DNA from 2 places in the Pseudomonas sp. GW821-FHT02B10 genome. Region 2 is predicted to be linked to the other one. Evidence: predicted binding sites of a transcription regulator. Region 2 holds the regulator's gene; the other holds the start of a gene.
The links. The regulator FliA, encoded in region 2, starts transcription of late flagellar genes. The targets are predictions, from matches to a motif close to CTAAAGTTTNNNNNNNNNNNGCCGNTAA.
Positions count from the first base shown of each region.

Region 1 (12,168 bases), on a different contig from region 2:
TCTGGTCTGTGACCGGCCATTGCCAGTCCACTGCGAAGCAGCTTAGACCTGAATCCGGAGAGTGGAAAGGCAGAGGGTAGAGAGGGTGCGACACTTGGTCGCGCAGAGGCAGGGAACTGCCGCATCGAGCGATGCGGCAGTGGGTGGAGCGGTTATTGCTCGCTTGGGGTATCGGTCTGCGGCTGGCTGGCCGCGTTGTGGGACAGGTTGTAGACGTAGGCCGCGAGCAGCTGCACCTTGTCGTTGCCCAGCAGTTCGCTCTGCGCCGGCATGTGGCCCTGGCGACCATGGCGAATGGTCTGTTGCAGCTGGGTCAGGCTGGTGCCGTAGATGAAGCCCGCCGGTTGCGTCAGGTTCGGCGCGCCCATGAGTTCCGTGCCCTGGCCGTTGGCGCCGTGACAGGCGACGCAGGTGGTGCTGAACGCCTGCTTGCCGGCGACCAGGTCGGCGCTGCTGTCGGCGGGCAACGGCAGGCCGGCGAGTTCGTGACGCACATAGGCCGCGACGTTCTTCACCCCGTCCTCGCCCAGCACTTCACCCCAGGCCGGCATGGCCGCCATGCGACCGCCCATGATGGTGGCCTTGATGGTGTCGGCGTTGCCGCCCCAGCGCCAGTTGTTGTCGGCCAGGTTAGGGAAGCCGAAGGCGCCCTTGGCATCCGAGCCGTGGCACACCGAGCAGTTGGAAGCGAACAGGCGTCCGCCCATTTTCAGCGCCTGCGGATCCTTGGCCACTTCTTCCACGGGCATGGCGGCGAACTTGGCGAAGATCGGGCCGAACTTGGCGTCTGCCTTGTCCATTTCCTTTTCCCACTCGTGCACGCCGGTCCAGCCATTTTCATAGCCGGGCAGGATGCCTTTCCAGTTGCCCAGGCCCGGGTAGAGGATCAGGTAGCCGACGGAAAACACCAGGGTGCCGGCGAACAGCATGAACCACCACTGCGGCAGCGGGTTGTCGTACTCCTCGATGCCGTCGAAGCTGTGGCCCATGGTCTGGTCGACGCTGCCCTTGGTCTCGCCCTTGCGCGTGCCGATCAACAGCCAGGTCAGGCCGATCAGGCTGCCGATGGTCAGTACGCAGATGTACGTACTCCAGAAGGTGGTCATGGCCGAATGCTCCTTGTCGCGTGCTCTTCGGATTGAGCGTCATCAGATGGATTGCCGTGCACTTGCGGCGAAGGTTCGTCGGCGAAGGGCAGCAGGCGCGCCTGGGCGAACTCCGGGTTGCGCTTGGCGTTGAAGACCCAGATCGACAGGCCGATGAAGGCAATCATCACCACCAGCGTGCCGAGCCCGCGGATCATGCCGCTATCGAGTTCAAGAACCATGGCTCACCTCTTGCTCTTGATCGCAGTGCCAAGCACTTGCAGGTAGGCGACCAGGGCATCCATCTCGGTCTTGCCCTTGAGGGAGGCGACGGCACCGGCGATATCGTCGTCGTTGTACGGCACGCCGAGGGTGCGCATGGCGCGCAGCTTGGTCTCGGTGTGACTGCTGTCGACCTGTTGGGTGACCAGCCATGGGTAGGCCGGCATCTTCGACTCGGGCACCACGTTGCGCGGGTTGTACAGGTGCGCGCGGTGCCAGTCGTCGGAGTAGCGGGCGCCGACCCGGGCCAGGTCCGGACCGGTACGCTTGGAACCCCACAGGAACGGGTGGTCCCAGACGCTTTCACCGGCGACCGAGTAGTGGCCGTAGCGTTCGGTCTCGGCGCGGAACGGACGGATCATCTGCGAGTGGCAACCGACGCAGCCTTCGCGGATGTAGATATCGCGGCCTTCCAGCTGCAGGGCGGTGTAGGGCTTCATGCCTTCCACCGGCTTGTTGGTGACGTCCTGGAAGAACAGCGGGACGATCTGGGTCAGACCGCCGATGCTCACGGCAAATACCATCAGCAGCATCAGCAGGCCGACGTTTTTCTCGATGACTTCGTGTTTCATGGCGGACTCCTCAGGCCATCTGCGCAGCGGCGGTGATTTCGGCAGGCTGGGCCGCGCGCACGGTGCGCCAGGTGTTGTAGGCCATCAGCAACATGCCGAAGAGGAAGATCGCGCCACCGACCAGCCGCACGATGAAGCCTGGGTGGCTGGCCACCAGGGTTTCGACGAAGGAGTAGGTCAGCGTCCCGTCTTCATTGACGGCGCGCCACATCAGGCCCTGGGCGATGCCGTTGACCCACATCGAGGCGATGTAGAGCACGGTGCCGATGGTGGCGAGCCAGAAGTGCGCGTTGATCAGGCCGATGCTGTGCATCTGCTGGCGACCGAAGACTTTCGGGATCATGTGGTACAGGGCGCCGATGGAAATCATCGCTACCCAGCCCAGGGCGCCGGCGTGTACGTGGCCGATGGTCCAGTCGGTGTAGTGGGAGAGGGCGTTGACGGTCTTGATCGCCATCATCGGACCTTCGAAGGTCGACATGCCGTAGAACGCCAGGGACACCACCAGGAACCGCAGGATCGGGTCGCTGCGCAACTTATGCCAGGCACCCGACAGAGTCATCATGCCGTTGATCATGCCGCCCCAGCTGGGTGCCAGGAGGATCAGCGACATCACCATGCCCAGGGACTGCGCCCAGTCCGGCAGCGCGGTGTAGTGCAGGTGGTGCGGGCCGGCCCAGATGTACAGGGTGATCAGTGCCCAGAAGTGCACGATGGACAGGCGATAGGAGTACACCGGACGCTCGGCCTGCTTGGGCACGAAGTAGTACATCATCCCCAGGAAGCCCGCGGTCAGGAAGAAACCCACCGCGTTGTGACCGTACCACCATTGCACCATGGCGTCGGTCGCACCGGCATACACCGAGTAGGAATTGGTCAGGCTGACGGGCAGTTCCAGGTTGTTGACGATGTGCAGGATGGCCACGGTGATGATGAAACCGCCGAAGAACCAGTTGCCGACGTAGATGTGCTTGGTGTTGCGCTTCATCACCGTGCCGAAGAACACGATGGCGTACGCTACCCAGACGATGGTGATGAGGATGTCGATCGGCCATTCCAGCTCGGCGTATTCCTTGGAGCTGGTGTAGCCCAGCGGCAGGCTGATGGCCGCCAGGAGGATTACCAGCTGCCAGCCCCAGAAGCAGAACGCGGCGATTTTCGGCGCAAACAGCTGGGTCTGGCAGGTGCGTTGCACCGAGTAGAAGGAGCTGGCGAACAGTGCGCAGCCACCAAAGGCGAAGATCACCGCGTTGGTGTGCAACGGGCGCAGGCGACCGAAACTGGTCCAGGGCAGGTTGAAGTTGAGTTCGGGCCAGACCAACTGGGCAGCGAGAAAAACCCCGAGCCCCATGCCGACGATGCCCCACACCACCGTCATAATGGCGAATTGGCGGACCACCTTGTAGTTGTAGGCGGTACTGATAGAAGTGTTCATGGTTCCCCATCCACGGTTCAGCTGAAGTGAAAGCGACTGCGCACGGCAAGGCGCGCTCACTTCTTCTGGAGTTATAGGCAGACTAAAAGCGAGGTAAGCATGGGCAAACGGCAAGGGGCTGTTATTGACGGGGATCAATGGGCGCAGTGCGTGCGGGAACGGGGCTGGCTCTGGGATGTCGCGCAGCCGTCGCCGGCCGGCGAGCCGCTGACCCTGATCCTGGCCCATGGCGCTGGCGCGCCGATGGACAGCGCTTTCATGAACGATATGGCCACACGCCTTGCGGCGCATGGGGTCAACGTCCTGCGCTTCGAGTTTCCCTACATGGCCCAGCGTCGCCTCGATAGTGGCAAACGGCCGCCTAACCCGGCGCCGAAGCTGCTGGAGTGCTGGCGCGAGGTCTATGCCCAGGTGCGACCTCATGTCGCTGGGCAGTTGGCCATCGGCGGCAAGTCCATGGGCGGGCGCATGGCCAGTTTGCTCGCCGATGAGCTGGGCGCCGATGCGCTGGTGTGCCTGGGGTATCCGTTTTATGCCGCCGGCAAGCCGGAGAAACCGCGGGTCGCTCACTTGGCCGAATTGCGCACCACGACCCTGATCGTCCAGGGCGAGCGCGACGCCCTCGGTAACCGGGCGGCGGTCGAAGCCTATGCGCTGGCGCCGGCTATCGAGCTGTTCTGGCTGGCGGCGGCCGACCATGACCTGAAACCGCTCAAGGCCTCAGGCTTCACCCATGAGCAGCACCTGGAAGCGGCGGCGCGGAAGGTCGCCGAGGTCTTGCGCCAGTTGAATGGCTGAACGCTTTTTTGACTGTAGGAGCGAAGCTTGCTCGCGATTGTTTTTCAAGGCGACAACGGTGGCGGCTGCCAAGCTCCATCGCGAGCAAGCTTCGCTCCTACAGATACAGAAGACGTGCGTGGTGCTGGAAAACAGGCAATAAAAAACCCGGAAGGCGAACCTTCCGGGTTTTTTGTCTGGCTTCGGTTTAGCGGTTGAAGCGTTCGACCAACGAGTACTGGGTGTTGGCGGTGCGGGTCAGCTCTTCGCTGAGTTGCGCCGAATGCTGGGCCTGCTCCGAGGTCTGGTCGGCCAGTTGGGCGATGGTGCTGATGTTGCGGCTAATCTCCTCGGCCACGGCGCTTTGCTCTTCGGTGGCGGCAGCGATCTGGGTGGTCATGTCGGTGATGTTGGCCACCGCTTCGCTGATTCCCACCAGCGCCTGGTCGGCTTCCAGCACCCGGGCCACGCCTTCCTCGGCCTGACGGTGTCCGGCGTCCATGGTCTGCACCGCCGTGCTGGCGGTTTGCTGGAGCTTGGCGATCAGGGTGTGGATCTGCCCGGTGGATTCGCTGGTGCGTTGCGCCAGTTGGCGAACCTCGTCGGCCACCACCGCGAAGCCGCGGCCCATTTCCCCGGCGCGAGCCGCTTCGATGGCCGCGTTCAGCGCCAGCAGGTTGGTCTGGTCGGCGATGCCCTTGATCACATCGACCACGCCACCGATTTCGTCGCTGTCCTTGGCCAGCTGGGTCACGGTCAGGCCGGTTTCGCCCACCACCACCGACAGGCGCTGGATCGCTTCGCGGGTTTCCCCGGCGATGTCGCGACCGCGCCCGGTGAGGCGATTGGCTTCCTGGGTGGCGTCGGCGGTGCGCTGCACGTGGCTGGCCACTTCCTGGGTGGTGGCGGCCATCTGGTTGACCGCGGTGGCCACCTGTTCGGTTTCCACGCGCTGGCGTTCCAGGCCGCTGGAGCTGTTGTGCGCCAGGGTGTCGGACTGCCGCGCCTGCTCGTTGAGGTGCTCGGCGGTATCCTGCAGGCGGGTCAGGCAGGTTTTCAGGCGGGCTTCCTGGCTGAGGATCGACATCTCCAGGCGCGCCTGGGCGCCACGGCTGTCGGTGTACATCTGGGCGATCAGCGGGTCGGAGGTGGTCTGTTCGGCCAGGCGCAGCAAACGCTTGAGGCCGCGCTGTTGCCAGCTCAGCCCGAGCAGGCCGAGCGGCACGCAAAGGCCGGCGGCGAGGGCAAAGCCCCAGGAAGAGTTGAGCCAGGCGCCAATCAGGAAGCTCAGCTGGCTGATCAGGATGAATGGCAGCCAGTCCTGAAGTATCGGCAGCCATTTGTCGCGTTTCGGAATGGCCGACTTGCCCTGGTTGATGCGTTGGTAAAGCGCTTCGGCGCGGCGGATCTGCTCGGCGGTGGGCTTGACCCGCACCGACTCGTAGCCGACCACTTGCTGGCCTTCGAAGACCGGTGTCACGTAGGCGTTGACCCAGTAATGGTCACCGGTCTTGCAGCGATTCTTGACAATGCCCATCCATGGCAAGCCTTGTTTCAGGGTGGCCCACATGTGCGCGAACACCGCGGCCGGGACGTCGGGGTGACGGACCAGGTTGTGCGGTGCGCGGACCAGTTCCTCACGAGAAAACCCGCTGATTTCAACGAAGGCATCGTTGCAGTAGGTGATCACGCCTTTGGCATCGGTGGTGGAGATCAACCGTTGCTGAGTCGGAAAGGTACGTTCGCGCTGGGTGACGGGCTGGTTGTTACGCATGGTTTTTCTATCCGCAAGGCTTTGATAGGTTGTCGGCGGCCTTCGCCAATTATTGAGGTTTTTTTCAGTAATTTGAGAAGTGCCTCATTGACAGAGGCCTTATTTTGCAAGCAGGGGCGAGGGGGCGCGGCGAAGCCGAGGCCCGTCCAGGGAGCCCCGGCCTGGCCAGGGTCAACCCGCGAGCATCGGATAGGTGAACAGCCCGAAGTGCAGCAGGTTCAAGCCGAAATGGGTGGCCACCGCGGCGCCCAGGCCGCCAAAGCGGTAGGCCAGGCCGTAGCCGACCCCGGCGATGCTCGCCAGCAGCCACCATTGCCAGCCGGCGCCCACATGCACCAGGCCGAACAGCAGGGCCGCGCACATCAGTGCCAGGTTTTCACCATAGGGCAGGTGCTTGAGGCGACGGCTCAGGCCGCCCTGGATGTAGCCACGGAACAGCGCTTCTTCCACCAGGGTGACCAGCAGCAGGTTGTTCAGCACCCACAGCCAGGCCTGGTCCGGCCATTTCGGCGCCCAACTGATGATGCCCAGCAACACCGCTCCACCCAGGGCCGCCAGAGCGGTCAGGGTCAAGGCCAGGGCAGTGGTATAGAGGGACAGGCGCAGCGAGCGGCGCCCGATGATCCAGGGGCAGACCAGCAACAGCCAGAAGCCGATCAGCGGCTTGTCCTGGTTCAGGTACATGGAAAACGGCACGGCATCGGCGGTGAAGCGTTGCGGGCCGATCGCCCGGCCATTGTAGAAACCGGGGAGCCAGTGCATGGCCAGCGCCAGGGCCAGCACCACGAACAGGCCGTGTCCCAGGTAGCGCGCGTAAGGGCTTTTCTGCTGGCGCACGGCAAAGCCCGCGCACAGCAGCAAGGCGACGGAAACCGCCGCCAGCAGGCCCAGTTGGCCGTAGCTCAGGGCCAGGGCGTAACCAATGGAGAGAAGTGCCAGGTACATCCATGGCAGAACAGTCATGTGAAATCCTTGTTGCGAAAAGAATGGAATCAGCCGCTCGCGCAACCTGCGTCGGCGGTTACTGGATAGAACGAGCGGGCGGCCAGTATAACGAGGCGCGGGCGATGAATAAGTGAAACAAAAACACCGCCCGTAGGCGGTGTTGGTGTTGCGGCATAGCGTTACGCGGCGATCAGTTGCCGCAGGACGTAGTGCAGGATCCCGCCGGACTTGAAGTATTCCACTTCGTTCAGGGTGTCGATGCGGCACAGCACCTCGACCTTTTCCTGGCTGCCATCCTCGCGGGTGATCACCAGGGTCAGGTTCATCCGCGGCGTCAGCTCGACACCGGTCAGGCCCTGGATATCCAGGGTTTCCTTGCCGGTGAGGTTCAGGCTCTTGCGGTTCTGGTCGAGCTTGAACTGCAGCGGCAGCACGCCCATGCCCACCAGGTTGGAGCGGTGGATGCGCTCGAAGCTCTCGGCAATCACCGCCTTGACCCCCAGCAGATTGGTGCCCTTGGCGGCCCAGTCGCGGCTGGAGCCGGTGCCGTATTCCTGGCCGGCGATCACCACCAGCGGCGTAGCCGATTGCTGGTACAGCATGGCCGCGTCATAGATCGCCAGTTTCTCGCCGGTGGGGATGTAGATCGTGTTGCCGCCTTCTTCGCCGCCGAGCATTTCGTTGCGAATGCGGATGTTGGCGAAGGTGCCGCGCATCATCACCTGGTGGTTGCCGCGACGCGAGCCGTAGGAGTTGAAGTCCCGCGGTTCCACGCCCTGCTCGCGCAGGTAGCGGCCGGCCGGGCTGTCGGCCTTGATGTTGCCGGCTGGGGAGATATGGTCGGTGGTCACCGAGTCGCCCAGCAGCGCCAGGACCCGCGCGCCCTCGATATCCTTGATCACCGGCAGCGGGCCGGCGATGTCGTCGAAGAAGGGTGGATGCTGGATATAGGTGGAATCCGCCTGCCACACGTAGGTCGCGGCCTGCGGTACTTCGATGGCTTGCCACTGGGCGTCGCCGGCGAACACCTCGGCGTATTCCTTGTGGAACATCCGGGTGTTGACCTGGGTGACCGCCTCGGCGATTTCCTGGCTGCTCGGCCAGATGTCGCGCAGGTAGACCGGCTTGCCGTCCTTGCCTTCGCCCAGCGGCTCGCGGCTGATATCGATGCGCACGCTGCCGGCCAGGGCATAGGCCACCACCAGCGGCGGCGAGGCCAGCCAGTTGGTTTTCACCAGCGGGTGCACCCGGCCTTCGAAGTTGCGGTTGCCGGACAGCACCGAGGCGACGGTCAGGTCGGCTTTCTGGATGGCTTTCTCGATCGGCTCCGGCAAGGGGCCGGAGTTGCCGATGCAGGTGGTGCAGCCATAACCCACCAGGTCGAAGCCCAGGGCGTCGAGGTATTGGGTCAACCCGGCGGCCTTGTAGTAGTCGGTGACCACTTTCGAACCCGGCGCCAGCGAACTCTTCACCCAGGGCTTGCGCTTGAGGCCTTTTTCCACAGCCTTTTTCGCCACCAGGCCGGCGGCCATCATCACGCTGGGGTTGGAGGTGTTGGTACAGGAGGTAATGGCGGCGATCACCACCGCACCGTTTTTCAGGCGGTAGGTCTGACCATTGTGGGCGTAATCGACTTCGCCTATCAGGTCGGCACTGCCCACGGCCACGCCGCCACCGCCTTCGCTTTCCAGGCGGCCTTCTTCCTTGCTGGTGGGCTTGAACTGCAGATCGAGAAAGTCGGTGAAGGCCTGGCCGACGTTGGGCAGGGAGACTCGGTCCTGTGGCCGCTTCGGCCCGGCCAGGCTGGCTTCCACTGTGCCCATGTCCAGCGCCAGGCTGTCGGTGAATACCGGCTCCTTGCCTGGCAGGCGCCACAGGCCCTGGATCTTGCTGTAGGCCTCCACCAGTTTCACCACAGCGTCCGGGCGGCCAGACAGGCGCAGGTATTCCAGGGTGACGTCATCCACTGGGAAGAAGCCGCAGGTGGCGCCGTATTCCGGGGCCATGTTGGCGATGGTGGCGCGGTCGGCCAGCGGCAAGTCGGCCAGGCCGTCGCCATAGAACTCGACGAATTTGCCGACCACGCCTTTCTTGCGCAGCATCTGGGTGACGGTCAGCACCAGGTCGGTGGCGGTGATGCCTTCCTTGAGCTTGCCGGTCAGTTTGAAACCTATGACTTCCGGGATCAGCATCGACACCGGTTGGCCGAGCATCGCCGCCTCGGCCTCGATGCCGCCCACGCCCCAGCCGAGCACGCCGAGGCCGTTGATCATGGTGGTATGGGAGTCGGTGCCGACCAGGGTGTCGGGGAAGGCGTAGGTGCGGCCGTCTTCGTCCTTGGTCCAGACCGTGCGGCCCAGGTATTCCAGGTTGACCTGGTGGCAGATGCCGGTGCCCGGCGGTACCACGCTGAAGTTGTCGAAGGCGCTCTGGCCCCAGCGCAGGAAGGCATAACGTTCGCCGTTGCGCTGCATTTCAATGTCGACGTTCTGTTCGAAGGCGGTGTTGCTGCCGAACTTGTCGACCATCACCGAGTGGTCGATCACCAGGTCCACCGGCGACAGCGGGTTGATGCGTTGCGGGTCGCCGCCGGCCTTGGCCATGGCCGCGCGCATGGCCGCCAGGTCGACCACCGCCGGCACGCCGGTGAAGTCCTGCATCAGCACCCGCGCCGGGCGGTACTGGATCTCGCGATCCGAGCGGCGCTCCTTGAGCCAGGCGGCGAGGGCCTTGAGGTCGGCGCTGGTGACGGTCTTTTCGTCTTCCCAGCGCAGCAGGTTTTCCAGCAGGACTTTCAACGACATCGGCAGTTTGTCGAGATCGCCAAGGCGCTTGGCGGCTTCCGGCAGGCTGAAGTAGTGGTAGGTCTTGTCGTCGATTTTTAATGTTTTAAGGGTTTTCAGGCTATCGAGGGACGGCATTGAATCACTCCTTTTGGTCCGCACGGCTACGGACCTGACGGGACGGGCAGAGCTCTTAACCTAGCCCTGTTTTCAGTAGCTGGCTAATAACTGGACTCTATGGACAAGTCCAAGGTTCCGAACTCGGCTATCATGCGCCGGTTTTCGTGACAGGCTTTGCGCGCACTTCGGGCAGGTTTGCGCATGATTCATTGCCCATTGCCCAGGAGATTCGATGAACACCCTCTTTATGCACTGCCGGCCGGGCTTCGAAGGCGAAGTCTGTTCCGAGATCGCCGACCATGCCGCGCGCCTGAACGTGGCCGGGTACGCCAAGGCCAAGCCGAGCACCGCCTGTGCCGAGTTTGTGTGCAGCGAAGAAGACGGCGCCGAGCGCCTGATGCGCGAGCTGCGTTTCGCCGAGCTGATCTTCCCGCGGCAATGGGCGCGGGGCGTCTTCGTCGATCTGCCGGAAACCGACCGCATCAGCGTGATCCTGGCCCACCTGGCGAGCTTCCCGACCTGCGGCAGCCTGTGGCTGGAAGTGCTGGATACCAATGACGGCAAGGAGCTGTCGAACTTCTGCAAGAAATTCGAAGCACCGCTGCGCAAGGCCCTGACGGCGGCCGGCAAGCTGGTGGACGATGCCGGCAAGCCGCGCTTGCTGCTGACCTTCAAAAGCGGCCGCGAGGTGTTTGTCGGCCTGGCGGACGCAGGCAATTCGGCCATGTGGCCGATGGGCATTCCGCGCCTGAAGTTCCCCCGTGAGGCGCCTAGCCGCTCGACCCTGAAGCTGGAGGAGGCCTGGCACCATTTCATTCCTCGCGATCAGTGGGACGAGCGTCTGCATGGCGACATGACTGGCGTCGACCTGGGGGCCGCCCCGGGTGGCTGGACCTGGCAACTGGTCAACCGCGGCATGCTGGTCACCGCTGTCGATAACGGGCCTATGGCCGAAAGCCTGATGGACACCGGCCTGGTGCAGCACCTGATGGCCGACGGTTTCACCTTCAAGCCCAAGCAGCCGGTGGACTGGATGGTCTGCGATATCGTCGAGAAACCGGCGCGCAACGCGGCCTTGCTGGAAACCTGGATCGGTGAGGGCCACTGCCGCGAAGCGGTGGTCAACCTGAAGCTGCCGATGAAGCAGCGTTACGCGGAAGTGAAGCGCTTGCTCGAGCGGATCGAGGACGGCTTCAAGGCCCGCGGCATTCGCGTGGCCATTGGCTGCAAGCAGCTGTACCACGACCGCGAAGAAGTGACCTGCCACCTGCGCCGGCTGGATGAAAAGAAGCCCAAGGCCCGTTGATTGTGGTTGCGGCGCAATGCCACAGATAGCGTCGATGCCGGCATTGCGCGACAATGCCGGCCAGTTTCAGGAGTGAGTTATGAGTCAAATCATCGATACGCCGGTCGACGGCACGCTGGACGCCACCGGGCTCAATTGCCCGGAGCCGGTCATGATGCTGCACCAGCATATTCGTGACCTGCAGCCCGGCGGCCTGCTCAAGGTGATCGCCACCGATCCCTCGACCCGCCGCGACATCCCCAAGTTCTGCGTGTTCCTCGACCATGAGCTGGTCGCCCAGCAGGAAGAGGCCGGCACCTATCTGTACTGGATTCGCAAGAAGTCCGGTTAAGCCATCGCCCGGCTGATGCGGATCCGCTTGCGCGCGCTGCGCGCCAGGCGGATCGACAGCATCAGCGCCGCGCAACTCAGGCCGGCGATCAAGCCTTCCCACAGCCCGCTCGGGCCGCTGGCAGGGCCGAACCAGTCGGTCAGCCCCAGCACATACCCCACCGGCAAACCGATGCCCCAGTAGGCGAGCAGCGTCAGGACCATGGTCACCCGGGTGTCCTGGTAGCCACGCAGCGCGCCGGCGCAGATCACCTGGATCGCGTCGGAGAACTGGTAGAGCGCGGCATACACGATCAGCATCGCCGCCACCTGGATCACCGCGGTGTCCGGGGTGTAGATCGAAGCGATGGACTCACGCAGCAGCAGGATCAGGCTTGCGGAGAACAGGGCGAAGGCCAGCGCTGCGCCCAGGCCGACGCCGGCGGCGAAGCGCGCCTGATGCGGGTTGCCGGCGCCCAGGGCCTGGCCGACCCGCACCGTGACCGCCATGCCCAGGGAATAAGGAATCATGAACAGCAGGGAGCTGATGTTGAGGGCGATCTGGTGCCCGGCCACCACCGTGGCGCCAAGGCTGCCGATCAGCAGGGCGATCACCGCGAAGATGCTCGATTCGGCGAACACCGCGATGCCGATCGGCAGGCCGACGCTCAGCAAACGCTTGATCACCGCCCATTGCGGCCAGTCGAAACGCTTGAACAGCTGGCTGCTCTGGTAGGCCGGGGCCCAGCGGGTCCAGCCGGCCATGGCCAGCATCATCGC
Region 1 is NZ_JBWKVU010000006.1:191,117-203,284, forward strand. It holds gene ccoP (cytochrome-c oxidase, cbb3-type subunit III) at 153-1,106, opposite strand; gene AC07VU_RS15850 (cbb3-type cytochrome oxidase subunit 3) at 1,103-1,327, opposite strand; gene ccoO (cytochrome-c oxidase, cbb3-type subunit II) at 1,331-1,939, opposite strand; gene ccoN (cytochrome-c oxidase, cbb3-type subunit I) at 1,950-3,374, opposite strand; gene AC07VU_RS15865 (alpha/beta family hydrolase) at 3,474-4,172, shown strand; gene AC07VU_RS15870 (methyl-accepting chemotaxis protein) at 4,360-5,925, opposite strand; gene AC07VU_RS15875 (CPBP family intramembrane glutamic endopeptidase) at 6,097-6,888, opposite strand; gene acnA (aconitate hydratase AcnA) at 7,050-9,791, opposite strand; gene rlmM (23S rRNA (cytidine(2498)-2'-O)-methyltransferase RlmM) at 10,006-11,079, shown strand; gene tusA (sulfurtransferase TusA) at 11,159-11,410, shown strand; gene AC07VU_RS15895 (MATE family efflux transporter) at 11,407-12,168, opposite strand, start outside.
Region 1: AC07VU_RS15870 (methyl-accepting chemotaxis protein) is a predicted target of FliA. The motif match lies at 5,955-5,982, and genes of this name have one in related genera.

Region 2 (12,168 bases):
ACTGTGTTCCAGGCTGTCGGGGTCATAGCCGAAGTAGCTGGTCATGGAGCCGTGGGGGTCGAGATCGACCACGACCACGCGCTTGCCCGCCTCGGCCAGCAACCCGGCTAAAGCGATGGAACTGGTGGTCTTACCGACGCCACCCTTTTGATTGGCAACTGCCCAGACTCTCATTCAGATTGTTCCTCCCGGCAGGCACGGGCCCACCGAGAAATAGCACCCAGTTATAAAGCCGGTGACGGAGAATTGACGGCACTCTCGCGTCCCGGCGTCTTGACTGACGTAGGTGCAGTTTGTGTGCCAGCCCGCTTCAATGCCGCATCCGGTGTCGCATGGGCGGTGCCGGTGCCCGTCAGGCTGCGGCGTACGTCGAGATTGCGCGACACCACCAGCACCACCCGACGATTGCGGGCACGGCCATCGGCCGTCGCGTTATTGGCTACCGGCTGGAACTCGCCGTAGCCCACCGAAGCCAGGCGCTGCGGATTGACCCCCTGCATCGCCAGCATCCGCACGATGCTCGCCGAGCGGGCCGACGACAGCTCCCAGTTGGTCGGGTACTGCGCGGTCTGGATCGGCTGGTTGTCGGTAAAGCCCTCGACGTGAATCGGGTTGTCGAAGGGTTTGAGGATCGCCGCCACCTTGTCGATGATGTTGAACGCCAGGTCGCTGGGCATGGCATCGCCGCTGCCGAACAACAGGCTGGAGTTGAGTTCGATCTCGACCCACAGCTCGTTGCCGCGCACGGTCATCTGGTTGGAACTGATCAGGTCGCCAAAGGCCGCGCTGATATCGTCGGCGATGCTTTTCAGCGGATCGCTGGCACCGGCGATACCGGCGTCGGTCTGTTCGCTGTCCTTGACCAGCGGCTTGGCCGGGGTCACGGTCTGGGGCCGCTCCTCACCGATGGGAATCGGCTTGAGGGCGCGGTCCGAATCGGTGAACACGCCGATCAGCGCTTCGGAAATGACCTTGTACTTACCCTCGTTGATCGAGGAGATCGAGTACATGACCACGAAAAAGGCGAACAGCAAGGTGATGAAGTCCGCGTAGGACACCAGCCAACGCTCGTGGTTGACGTGTTCTTCATGCCGGCGACGACGGGACATAGTCCATTACCCCCATCAATCCATGAAGCCTTGCAGCTTCAACTCAATGGAACGAGGGTTTTCACCTTCGGCAATCGACAGGATTCCTTCAAGCAACATTTCGCGATAACGCGACTGGCGCAAGGCTATGGACTTGAGCTTGGCGGCGATCGGCAGCAACACCAGGTTGGCGCTGGCCACGCCGTAGATGGTCGCGACGAAGGCCACGGCGATGCCGCTGCCCAGCTGCGAAGGATCGGCCAGGTTACCCATCACATGGATCAGGCCCATGACCGCACCGATGATACCGATGGTCGGCGCGTAGCCGCCCATGCTTTCAAAGACCTTGGCCGCCTCAATGTCGCGGCTTTCCTGGGTGTAGAAATCCACCTCCAGGATACTGCGGATGGATTCCGGCTCGGCGCCGTCCACCAGCAGTTGCAGGCCCTTGCGCGAATAGGTGTCGGGCTCTGCATCGGCCACGCCTTCCAGGCCCAGCAGGCCTTCCTTGCGGGCGGTCAGGCTCCAGTTGACGACACGGTCGATGCCCCCGGGCAGGTCGACCCGCGGCGGAAACAGGATCCAGCCGAGGATCTGCATGGCGCGCTTGAAGGCGCTCAGCGGCGATTGCAGCAACGCCGCACCGATGGTCCCACCCAGCACGATCAGCGCCGCCGGACCATTGGCCAGGGCCGACAGATGACCGCCTTCCAGGTAGTTGCCACCGATGATGGCGACGAACGCCATGATGATCCCGATGAGGCTTAGAACATCCATCAGAGACAGGCCTCGACCAGGTGCTTGCCAATGTCGTCCAGGCCGTACACCGCATCCGCCAGTTCCGCCTTGACGATCGCCATCGGCATCCCGTAGATCACACAGCTCGCCTCATCCTGGGCCCAGACCGCGCTACCGCCCTGCTTGAGCAGGCGCGCGCCTTCGCGACCGTCGGCGCCCATGCCGGTGAGGACCACCGCCAGAACTTTGTCGCCGTAGGACTTGGCCGCCGAACCGAAGGTGATGTCCACGCACGGCTTGTAGTTCAGGCGCTCGTCGCCCGGGAGGATTTTCACCGCGCCACGGCCGTCGACCATCATCTGCTTGCCGCCCGGTGCCAGCAGCGCCAAGCCCGGACGCAGGATGTCGCCGTCCTCGGCTTCCTTGACGCTGATCCGGCAAAGCTTGTCCAGGCGCTCGGCGAACGCCTTGGTGAAGGCCGCTGGCATGTGCTGGATCAGCACGATCGGCGCCGGGAAGTTGGCCGGCAACTGGGTCAGCACCCGCTGCAGCGCCACCGGACCACCGGTGGAGGTACCGATGGCCACCAGTTTGTAGGCCTTGCGCTTGGGCGCTGGCGACGACGCGCCAGCGGCCGGCGTACGGGTGGGAATCGGCGTTGCAGCCGGGCGCGCCGGGGCCGTGCCGCCGAAGCTGCTGGTGCTCGTTGGCGCAGGCTTCGGTGCCGCCGCCGGTTGTGGCGCCGGCGCACTGTAGCTGCTGAAACGACGGTTACTGCGCGAAATGCTATGGACCTTCTCGCACAGCAGTTGCTTGACCTTCTCGGGATTGCGCGAGATGTCTTCGAAGTTCTTCGGCAGGAAATCCACCGCGCCGGCATCCAGCGCATCCAGGGTTACCCGGGCGCCTTCATGGGTCAGCGAGGAGAACATCAATACCGGCGTCGGGCAGCGCTGCATGATGTGCCGCACGGCCGTGATGCCATCCATCATCGGCATCTCGTAGTCCATGGTGATCACGTCCGGCTTGAGCGCCAGCGCCTGATCGATCGCCTCTTTGCCGTTGGTCGCGGTACCGACGACCTGGATATTGATATCCGCTGAAAGAATTTCCGAGACGCGGCGGCGGAAAAAACCCGAATCATCCACCACCAGGACCTTGACTGCCATAAACACTCCGTTAGGCGGGGCAAGGCAAATGGCCCCGCCCCTCCGGTATTCAAATACGCCGTGCGGCGTAACGCTTGAGCATGCTCGGAACATCGAGAATCAGGGCGATGCGGCCGTCACCGGTAATGGTGGCGCCCGACATGCCTGGAGTCCCCTGGAGCATCTTGCCCAATGGCTTGATGACGACTTCTTCCTGGCCAACCAGTTGATCGACGACGAAGCCGATCCGCTGGGTGCCGACCGAAAGGATCACCACATGGCCTTCGCGCTGCTCTTCGTGAGCGGCGGAACTGACCAGCCAGCGCTTGAGGTAGAACAGTGGCAGCGCCTTGTCGCGGACGATCACCACCTCCTGGCCGTCGACCACGTTGGTGCGCGACAGGTCCAGGTGGAAGATTTCGTTGACGTTGACCAGCGGGAAGGCGAACGCCTGGTTGCCCAGCATCACCATCAGGGTCGGCATGATCGCCAGGGTCAGCGGCACCTTGATGACGATCTTCGAACCCTGGCCCTTGGTCGAGTAGATGTTGATCGAACCGTTGAGCTGGGAAATCTTGGTCTTCACCACGTCCATGCCCACGCCGCGGCCGGACACGTCGGAGATCTCGGTCTTGGTCGAGAAGCCCGGGGCGAAGATCAGGTTGTAGCACTCGGTGTCGCTCAGGCGATCGGCGGCATCCTTGTCCATCACCCCCCGCTTGACCGCAATGGCGCGCAGGACGTTCGGGTCCATGCCTTTGCCGTCGTCGGAGATCGACAGCAGGATATGGTCGCCTTCCTGCTCGGCCGCCAGCACCACCTTGCCGCCACGGGACTTGCCCGCTTCCTCGCGCTCTTCCGGCGACTCGATACCGTGGTCGACGGCGTTGCGCACCAAGTGCACCAGCGGGTCGGCCAGGGCCTCGACGAGGTTCTTGTCGAGGTCGGTCTCTTCGCCGACCAGCTCCAGGTTGATCTCTTTCTTGAGCTGGCGGGCCAGGTCGCGAACCAGGCGCGGGAAGCGCCCGAAGACCTTCTTGATCGGCTGCATCCGGGTCTTCATCACCGCGGTCTGCAAGTCGGCCGTGACCACGTCGAGGTTCGACACGGCCTTGGACATGGCTTCGTCGCCGCTGTTAAGCCCCAGGCGCACCAGGCGGTTACGCACCAGCACCAGCTCGCCGACCATGTTCATGATTTCGTCCAGCCGCGCGGTATCGACCCGCACGGTGGTTTCAGCTTCGCTGACCGGCTTTTCCGCCGGAGCGGCAGCCGGAGCACGAGCAGGCGCCGGAGCAGCGGCTGGAGCCGGTTTTGGCGTTTCGGCCTTGGCTTCGGGCTTCTTCACCGCTGGCTTGGCGACGGCGGCAGGCGCCGGAGCCGTGGCGGCCGTTGCGCTACCCACGGTCGCCGCGGCTGCGGGCACTTCAGAGAACTTGCCCTTGCCATGCAGCTCGTCGAGCAGGGATTCGAATTCCTGGTCGGTGATCAGGTCGCTACCGGCGGCGGCCGCGCTTGGCGTAGCCGGCGGTACCGCCGCTGCCACCGCGGAGTCCAGCGCATCGACCGCAAAGTTGCCTTTGCCATGCAGCTGATCCAGCAGGGCTTCGAATTCGTCATCGGTGATTTCGTCGCTGGCCGCGGCTTTTTCCGCAGCCGGCGCCGTGGCCGAAGGGGCCACCGCATCCGGTGCGAACTGGCCCTTGCCGTGCAATTGATCGAGCAACGACTCGAACTCGGCATCGGTGATTTCGTCGCTGGCCGCTTCACTGCCGGCGGCGGGTGCCGCGGGAGCAACAGCAGCCGGGGCTTCGGCCTCGGCCTTGGCGGCATTGAGCGAATCGAGCAGCTGCTCGAACTCGCTGTCGGTGATATCGCCGGACTCGCTTTCGGTCGACTCGGCGACCGGCTCGGCAACGGCTTCAACAACTGTCTCAACGTCGGCCACCGGCGCGGCGACCTCCTCGGCCCCCGCAGGCTCGGCCAGACGGGCCAGGGCAGCCAGCAGCTCCGGAGTGGCGGCGGTGATCTCGGTACGCTCGCGCACCTGGCCGAACATGCCGTTCACTGCGTCCAGCGCTTCGAGCACTACGTCCATCAGTTCCGCGTCGACGCGACGCTCACCCTTGCGCAGGATGTCGAACACGTTCTCGGCGATGTGGCAGCACTCCACCAGCTCGTTGAGCTGGAGGAAGCCGGCGCCCCCTTTTACAGTGTGAAAACCGCGAAAAATTGCGTTGAGCAGATCCGCATCGTCCGGCCGGCTTTCCAGCTCGACCAGTTGTTCGGACAGTTGCTCTAGAATCTCGCCGGCCTCAACCAGAAAATCCTGAAGGATTTCTTCATCGGCGCCGAAGCTCATGTATGGGTGCTCCTAGAATCCAAGGCTGGAAAGCAAATCGTCGACATCGTCCTGACCGGATACAACGTCTTCACGTTTATCGGCATGAATCTGCGGACCTTCACCCTTGGCCAGATGTTTTTGCGGATCTTTTTCAGCGAGGATCGATTCACGGTCATGTTCGATGCCGGCAAAACGATCGACCTGGCTGGCCATCAGGACCAGTTTGAGCAGGTTGCTCTCGACTTCGGTGACCAACTGGGTCACGCGCTTGATCACCTGACCGGTCAAGTCCTGGTAATCCTGCGCCAGCAGAATGTCGTTGAGGTTGCTCGATACCGCACGCGTGTCTTGCTCGCTGCGGGTCAGGAAACCGTCCACCCGGCGGGCCAGGTCGCGGAATTCCTCGGCGCCCAGTTCGCGGCGCATGAAACGCCCCCAATCGGCGCTCAGGGCCTGGGCTTCGCTACTCAGGCCATTGACCAGCGGGGTGGCGCTCTCGACCAGATCCATGGTGCGGTTGGCCGCGGCCTCGGTCAGCCTGACCACATAGGACAGGCGCTCGGTGGCATCCGTGATCTGTGAAACTTCCTCGGCTTGCGGCATATGCGGGTCAATCTGGAAATTGACGATGGCGCTATGCAGCTCGCGGGTGAGCTTGCCGACCTCCTGGTACAGGCCGCGGTCACGGGTCTGGTTGAGCTCATGGATCAGTTGCACGGCTTCGCCGAACTTGCCTTTTTCAAGGCTGTCGACCAGTTCGAGTGCGTGTTTTTTCAGGGTCGATTCGAAATCGCCCAATGAAGATTCGTTGTGCTCCATAGCTCCCCCGTGGCGGAATGATTCCACTCTCAACCGATGCGTTCGAAGATCTTCTCGATCTTCTCTTTCAACGCCTGGGCCGTGAAGGGCTTGACCACATAACCGTTTACGCCGGCCTGGGCAGCTTCGATGATCTGTTCGCGCTTGGCTTCAGCGGTCACCATGAGTACCGGCAGGTGCTTGAGTTTTTCATCGGCGCGCACATGGCGCAGCAGATCGATACCGGTCATGCCGGGCATGTTCCAGTCCGTTACCAGAAAGTCGATGCTCCCACTGTTGAGGACCGGAATGGCAGTGGTGCCATCGTCAGCCTCGACCGTGTTGGTGAACCCCAGGTCACGCAACAGGTTTTTTATGATCCGCCGCATCGTTGAGAAGTCATCAACGATGAGGATTTTCATGTTCTTGTCCAATTCGACCTCCAAGCAGTCTTAAACGCGTCCAGCACCTGAACGCGCCATTCAATCAATCAGGCAGAGCACTCAACGACTGCATGGAATACACACCGCAAGTCCGGCCACGTCGTGCCAGTCTCGTCCGCAGTGTCCCCCACACTGCCTGTCAGCGCGCTCGCCACTCTCCCAAACGCCCCCGCAAACGGGCCGCGCACTGGCTGTGTAACTGGCTGACCCGCGATTCGCTGACCCCCAGGACCTCACCGATTTCCTTGAGGTTCAGCTCTTCGTCGTAGTACAGCGCCAAGACCAGTCGCTCACGCTCCGGCAAATTGGCAATCGCGTCCGCCAGCGCGGCCTGGAAACGTTCGTCCTCCAGGTCGCGCGACGGCTCGAGATGAGCACTCGCGCCATCCTCATGCAGCCCTTCATGCTCGCCGTCCTGCAACAGGTCGTCGAAGCTGAACAGGCGACTGCCCAAGGTGTCGTTCAAAATCCCGTAATAATCGTCGAGACTCAATTGAAGTTCGGCCGCAACTTCATGATCTTTAGCGTCACGACCGGTTTTAGCTTCAATTGCGCGAATGGCATCGCTCACCATCCGGGTATTGCGATGTACCGAACGCGGCGCCCAGTCACCTTTACGGACCTCATCGAGCATCGCACCGCGGATACGGATACCCGCGTAGGTCTCGAAACTCGCGCCCTTGCTCGCGTCGTACTTGGTCGACACTTCGAGCAGACCGATCATCCCGGCCTGGATCAGGTCTTCGACCTGGACACTGGCCGGCAGGCGCGCCAGCAAGTGATAGGCAATACGCTTGACCAGCGGTGCATAGCGCTCGATCAATTCGTACTGGCTGTCACGTGCCGACTTTTTGTAAAGGTTGTAGCCGCTGGCGCTCATAGCACCGGTCCCGCTGTCTGATGCACGAGCCGCTCGACGAAAAATTCCAGATGTCCACGTGGGTTGGCCGGCAACGGCCAGGTATCGACCTTCTGCGCGATGGCCTTGAATGCCAGCGCGCATTTCGAACGCGGAAACGCCTCATAGACCGCACGCTGCTTTTGCACGGCCTTGCGCACGCATTCGTCGTAAGGCACGGCGCCGACATATTGTAGGGCCACGTCCAGGAAGCGATCCGTGACCTTGGTCAACTTGGCGAACAGGTTGCGCCCTTCCTGCGGGCTCTGCGCCATGTTGGCGAGCACGCGGAAGCGGTTCATGCCGTAGTCGCGGTTGAGCAGCTTGATCAGCGCGTAGGCGTCGGTGATCGAGGTCGGCTCGTCGCAGACCACCAGCAATACTTCCTGGGCCGCGCGGACGAAGCTGACCACCGAGTCGCCGATGCCGGCGGCGGTGTCGATCACCAGCACATCGAGGTTGTCGCCGATGTCGCTGAAGGCCTGGATCAGGCCGGCATGCTGCGCCGGGCTCAGATGAACCATGCTCTGGGTGCCGGACGCCGCCGGCACGATACGGATTCCACCCGGCCCCTGCAGCAGCACATCGCGCAGCTCGCAGCGGCCTTCGATCACGTCGGCGAGGGTCCGTTTGGGGGTCAGCCCCAATAGCACGTCGACGTTGGCCAGGCCCAGGTCGGCGTCCAGCAGCATGACGCGCCGGCCGAGCTCCGCTAGGGCCAGGGACAAGTTCACTGACACGTTAGTCTTGCCGACGCCACCTTTGCCGCCGGTCACCGCGATCACCTGTACGGGATGCATGCTGCCCATGTTCGTTCTTTACCTTGTCTTACTTAGACGGGGCCACATAACTGGCTGCGCGTTCACCAACGGAACAATGCCTGGCAGACCATCGATGTAGGTACATTGCAATCTTTTCATGATTCCCTCAGCCAACCCGCTTGGTCGGGTTGTGGTAGAGGTCAGCGAACATGTCAGCCATGGCTTCTTCGCTGGGTTCTTCCTGCATCTGCACGCTCACCGCACGACTGACCAGCTGGTGACGACGCGGCAAGTGCAGATCGTCCGGAATCCGCGGGCCATCGGTCAGATAGGCAACAGGGAGTTCATGACTGATCGCCAGGCTCAACACCTCACCAAGGCTGGCGGTTTCATCCAGTTTAGTCAGGATGCAGCCGGCCAGCCCGCAACGCTTGTAGCTGTGGTATGCGGCGGTTAGAACCTGTTTCTGGCTGGTGGTTGCCAAGACCAGATAATTTTTTGCCCGGATGCCACGTCCGGCCAGGCTTTCCAGCTGCATGCGCAGGGCCGGGTCGCTGGCTTGCAGGCCGGCGGTGTCGATCAGCACCACACGCTTGCGCAGCAGCGGATCGAGGGCTTGCGCCAGGGACTGGCCCGGGTCGACATGGGTCACCGAGACGTTGAGGATCCGGCCCAGGGTCTTGAGCTGTTCCTGGGCGCCGATGCGGTAGCTGTCCATGCTCACCAGCGCGATGTTCTGCGCGCCGTACTTGAGTACATAACGCGCGGCCAGCTTGGCCAGGGTGGTGGTCTTGCCCATGCCGGCGGGGCCGACCATGGCGATCACACCGCCCTCCTCCAGTGGCTCGACTTCCGGGGTCACGATCATCCGCGCCAGGTGGGCCAGGAGCATGCGCCAGGCCTGGCGGGGTTCGTCGATTTCAGTGATCAGCGCCAGCAGGTCACGGGCCAGCGGACCGGACAAGCCGATACGCTGCAGGCGCCGCCACAGGTTGGCCTGTTCGGGCCGGCTGCCTTGCAGCTGGCTCCAGGCCAGGGAGCCGAGCTGGACTTCCAGCAACTCGCGCAGGCCGTTGAGTTCAAAACGCATCGAGTCCAGTGCCCGCTGATCGACAGCCGGTGCGGCGACTACCGGGGCCGGGCGCTGGGGCTCGTTGAATGTAGGTTCGATCAGCGGCTCGGCGGCGGTCAGCGGCAGGCCGGCGAACAGCTGGCGATTGGTGCTGGCATCGCCGTCGCCACGCAGGCTCAGTTCGGCCTGGGCGGTGACGATGCGCGACTGAGTCTTGCGCAGTTCGTCCTCGAGTTCCATGTTCGGCACCCGCGGCGCCAGCGCCGATAGCTTGTAATCCAGGGCAGCCGTCAGCTCGACACCGCCGGCAATGCGGCGATTGCCAATGATGGCAGCGTCGGCGCCCAGCTCATCACGAACCAGCTTCATGGCCTGACGCATATCGGCGGCGAAAAAACGCTTAACTTGCATAACCCACTACCTCAGCCGTTGGGCCCTACTGTCGCAACGATGGTCACTTGCTTGTTGTCAGGGATTTCCTGGTACGCCAACACGTGCAAGCCCGGGACCGCCAGGCGTCCGAACCGCGAGAGCATCGCGCGGACCGGACCGGCTACCAGCAGAATCACCGGTTGACCTTGCATTTCCTGGCGCTGCGCGGCTTCGATCAACGAACGCTGCAGCTTCTCAGCCATGCTTGGCTCCAACAGGACACCCTCTTCCGAGCCTTGTCCTGCCTTCTGCAGACTATTGAGCAAAATCTGTTCCAACCTGGGCTCCAAGGTGATCACAGGCAGCTCGGACTCAGTGCCTACAATGCTTTGCACGATGGCGCGCGACAATCCGACACGCACCGCGGCCACCAAAGCGGCAGTATCTTGACTCTTGGCGGCATTGTTCGCGATGGCCTCGGCAATGCTGCGGATATCGCGCACCGGCACCTGTTCGGCCAGCAGCGCCTGCAGCACCTTGAGCAGCTGGGACAACGAAAGCACGCCCGGCACCAGCTCTTCCGCCAGCTTCGGCGAACCCTTGGCCAGCAATTGCAAGAGCTGCTGGACTTCTTCGTGGCCGATCAGCTCGCTGGAGTGCTTGTACAGAATCTGGTTGAGGTGGGTGGCGACCACGGTACTGGCGTCGACCACGGTGTAGCCCAGCGACTGCGCCTGGGCGCGCTGGCTGATCTCGATCCACACCGCCTCCAGGCCGAAGGCCGGATCTTTGGCGTTGATGCCATTGAGCGTGCCATAGACCTGCCCCGGGTTGATCGCCAGCTCGCGATCCGGGTAAATCTCGGCCTCGGCCAGGATCACCCCCATCAGCGTCAGCCGGTAGGCGCTGGGTGCCAGGTCGAGGTTGTCGCGAATATGCACGGTGGGCATGAGGAAGCCCAGGTCCTGGGACAGCTTCTTGCGCACGCCCTTGATCCGCGCCAGCAATTGCCCACCCTGGTTGCGGTCCACCAGGGGAATCAGGCGATAACCGACTTCCAGGCCGATCATGTCGATCTGGGTCACGTCGTCCCAGCCCAGCTCCTTGGTTTCCAGGGCGCGGGCCGGCGAAGGCAGCAGCTCCTGCTGGCGCTTGACCTCTTCCAGCGCCTTGACCTTGACCACGTTCTGGCGTTTCCAGAACAGGTACGCGGCACCGGCCGCCAGGGCCGCCATGCTCAGGAAGGAAAAGTGCGGCATGCCCGGCACCAGGCCCATCACCGCCATCAGGCCAGCGGCGACAGCCAGGGCCCGGGGCGAAGCGAACATCTGCCGGTTGATCTGCTTGCCCATGTCTTCGGAACCGGAAGCACGGGTCACCATGATCGCGGCCGCGGTGGACAGCAGCAGCGATGGCAATTGCGCCACCAAACCGTCACCGATGGTCAGCAAGGCGTAGACCCGGCCGGCATCGCCGAAGGACATGTGGTGCTGGAAGATACCGACCGCCATGCCGCCGATCAGGTTGATGAACAGAATCAGCAGGCCGGCGATGGCGTCACCGCGGACGAACTTGCTGGCACCGTCCATGGAACCGTAGAACTCGGCCTCCTGGGCCACTTCCGAGCGGCGGGCCTTGGCCTGGGCCTGGTCGATCAGGCCGGCGTTGAGGTCGGCGTCGATGGCCATCTGCTTGCCCGGCATCGCATCGAGGGTGAAACGCGCGCTCACCTCGGAAATCCGCCCGGCACCCTTGGTCACCACCACGAAGTTGATGATCATCAGGATCGCGAACACCACGATACCGACCACGTAGTTGCCGCCGATCACCACCTCGCCGAAGGCCTGGATCACTTTACCGGCGGCGGCGTGACCGTCCTGGCCGTGGAGCATCACCACCCGCGTGGAGGCCACGTTCAGCGCCAGGCGCAACAGGGTCGCCACCAGCAGGATGGTCGGGAACACCGCGAAATCCAGCGGCCGCAGGGCATACACACAGACCAGCAGCACGACGATCGACAGGGCGATGTTGAAGGTGAAGAACACGTCCAGCAGGAACGGCGGCACCGGCAGCATCATCATGGCCAGCATGACCAGCAGCAACAGCGGCACCCCCAGGTTCCCTCGACTGAGGTCGGCCAGGTTAGTGCGAGCCGTACTGATTAACTGAGAGCGATCCACCGGTATTCCCCGTTCCCTTGAAGCAAACTTTTGACGCCTGGAGGCGGCGCAGGGCGGGTATTGCAAGAAGCCTTCCAACTTTGGCCTGGAACACAAACTGATTTATGGCGTTGCGCCATCAGTCGTCACACAAGGCGCTTTCGCGCCATCGCGAGCAAGCTCGTTCCTACGGCCGGGCGTGGACTCTGCTGGAGCGAGCTTGCTCGCGATAACGTCGGCACAGCCAACGCCGACCTCAGGAATCGCGACGCAAATCCGGCGGAATCGGCAGGTCCTTGAGCGGATCGGGACGCTTGCCTTTGCCGGCCCGGTGCTGGCGAATCTGA
Region 2 is NZ_JBWKVU010000011.1:141,628-153,795, reverse strand. It holds gene AC07VU_RS22430 (ParA family protein) at 1-174, opposite strand, end outside; gene motD (flagellar motor protein MotD) at 225-1,109, opposite strand; gene AC07VU_RS22420 (flagellar motor protein) at 1,125-1,865, opposite strand; gene AC07VU_RS22415 (protein-glutamate methylesterase/protein-glutamine glutaminase) at 1,865-2,995, opposite strand; gene AC07VU_RS22410 (chemotaxis protein CheA) at 3,045-5,336, opposite strand; gene AC07VU_RS22405 (protein phosphatase CheZ) at 5,349-6,137, opposite strand; gene AC07VU_RS22400 (chemotaxis response regulator CheY) at 6,167-6,538, opposite strand; gene fliA (RNA polymerase sigma factor FliA) at 6,699-7,439, opposite strand; gene fleN (flagellar synthesis regulator FleN) at 7,436-8,266, opposite strand; gene flhF (flagellar biosynthesis GTPase FlhF) at 8,385-9,701, opposite strand; gene flhA (flagellar biosynthesis protein FlhA) at 9,713-11,842, opposite strand; gene flhB (flagellar biosynthesis protein FlhB) at 12,078-12,168, opposite strand, start outside.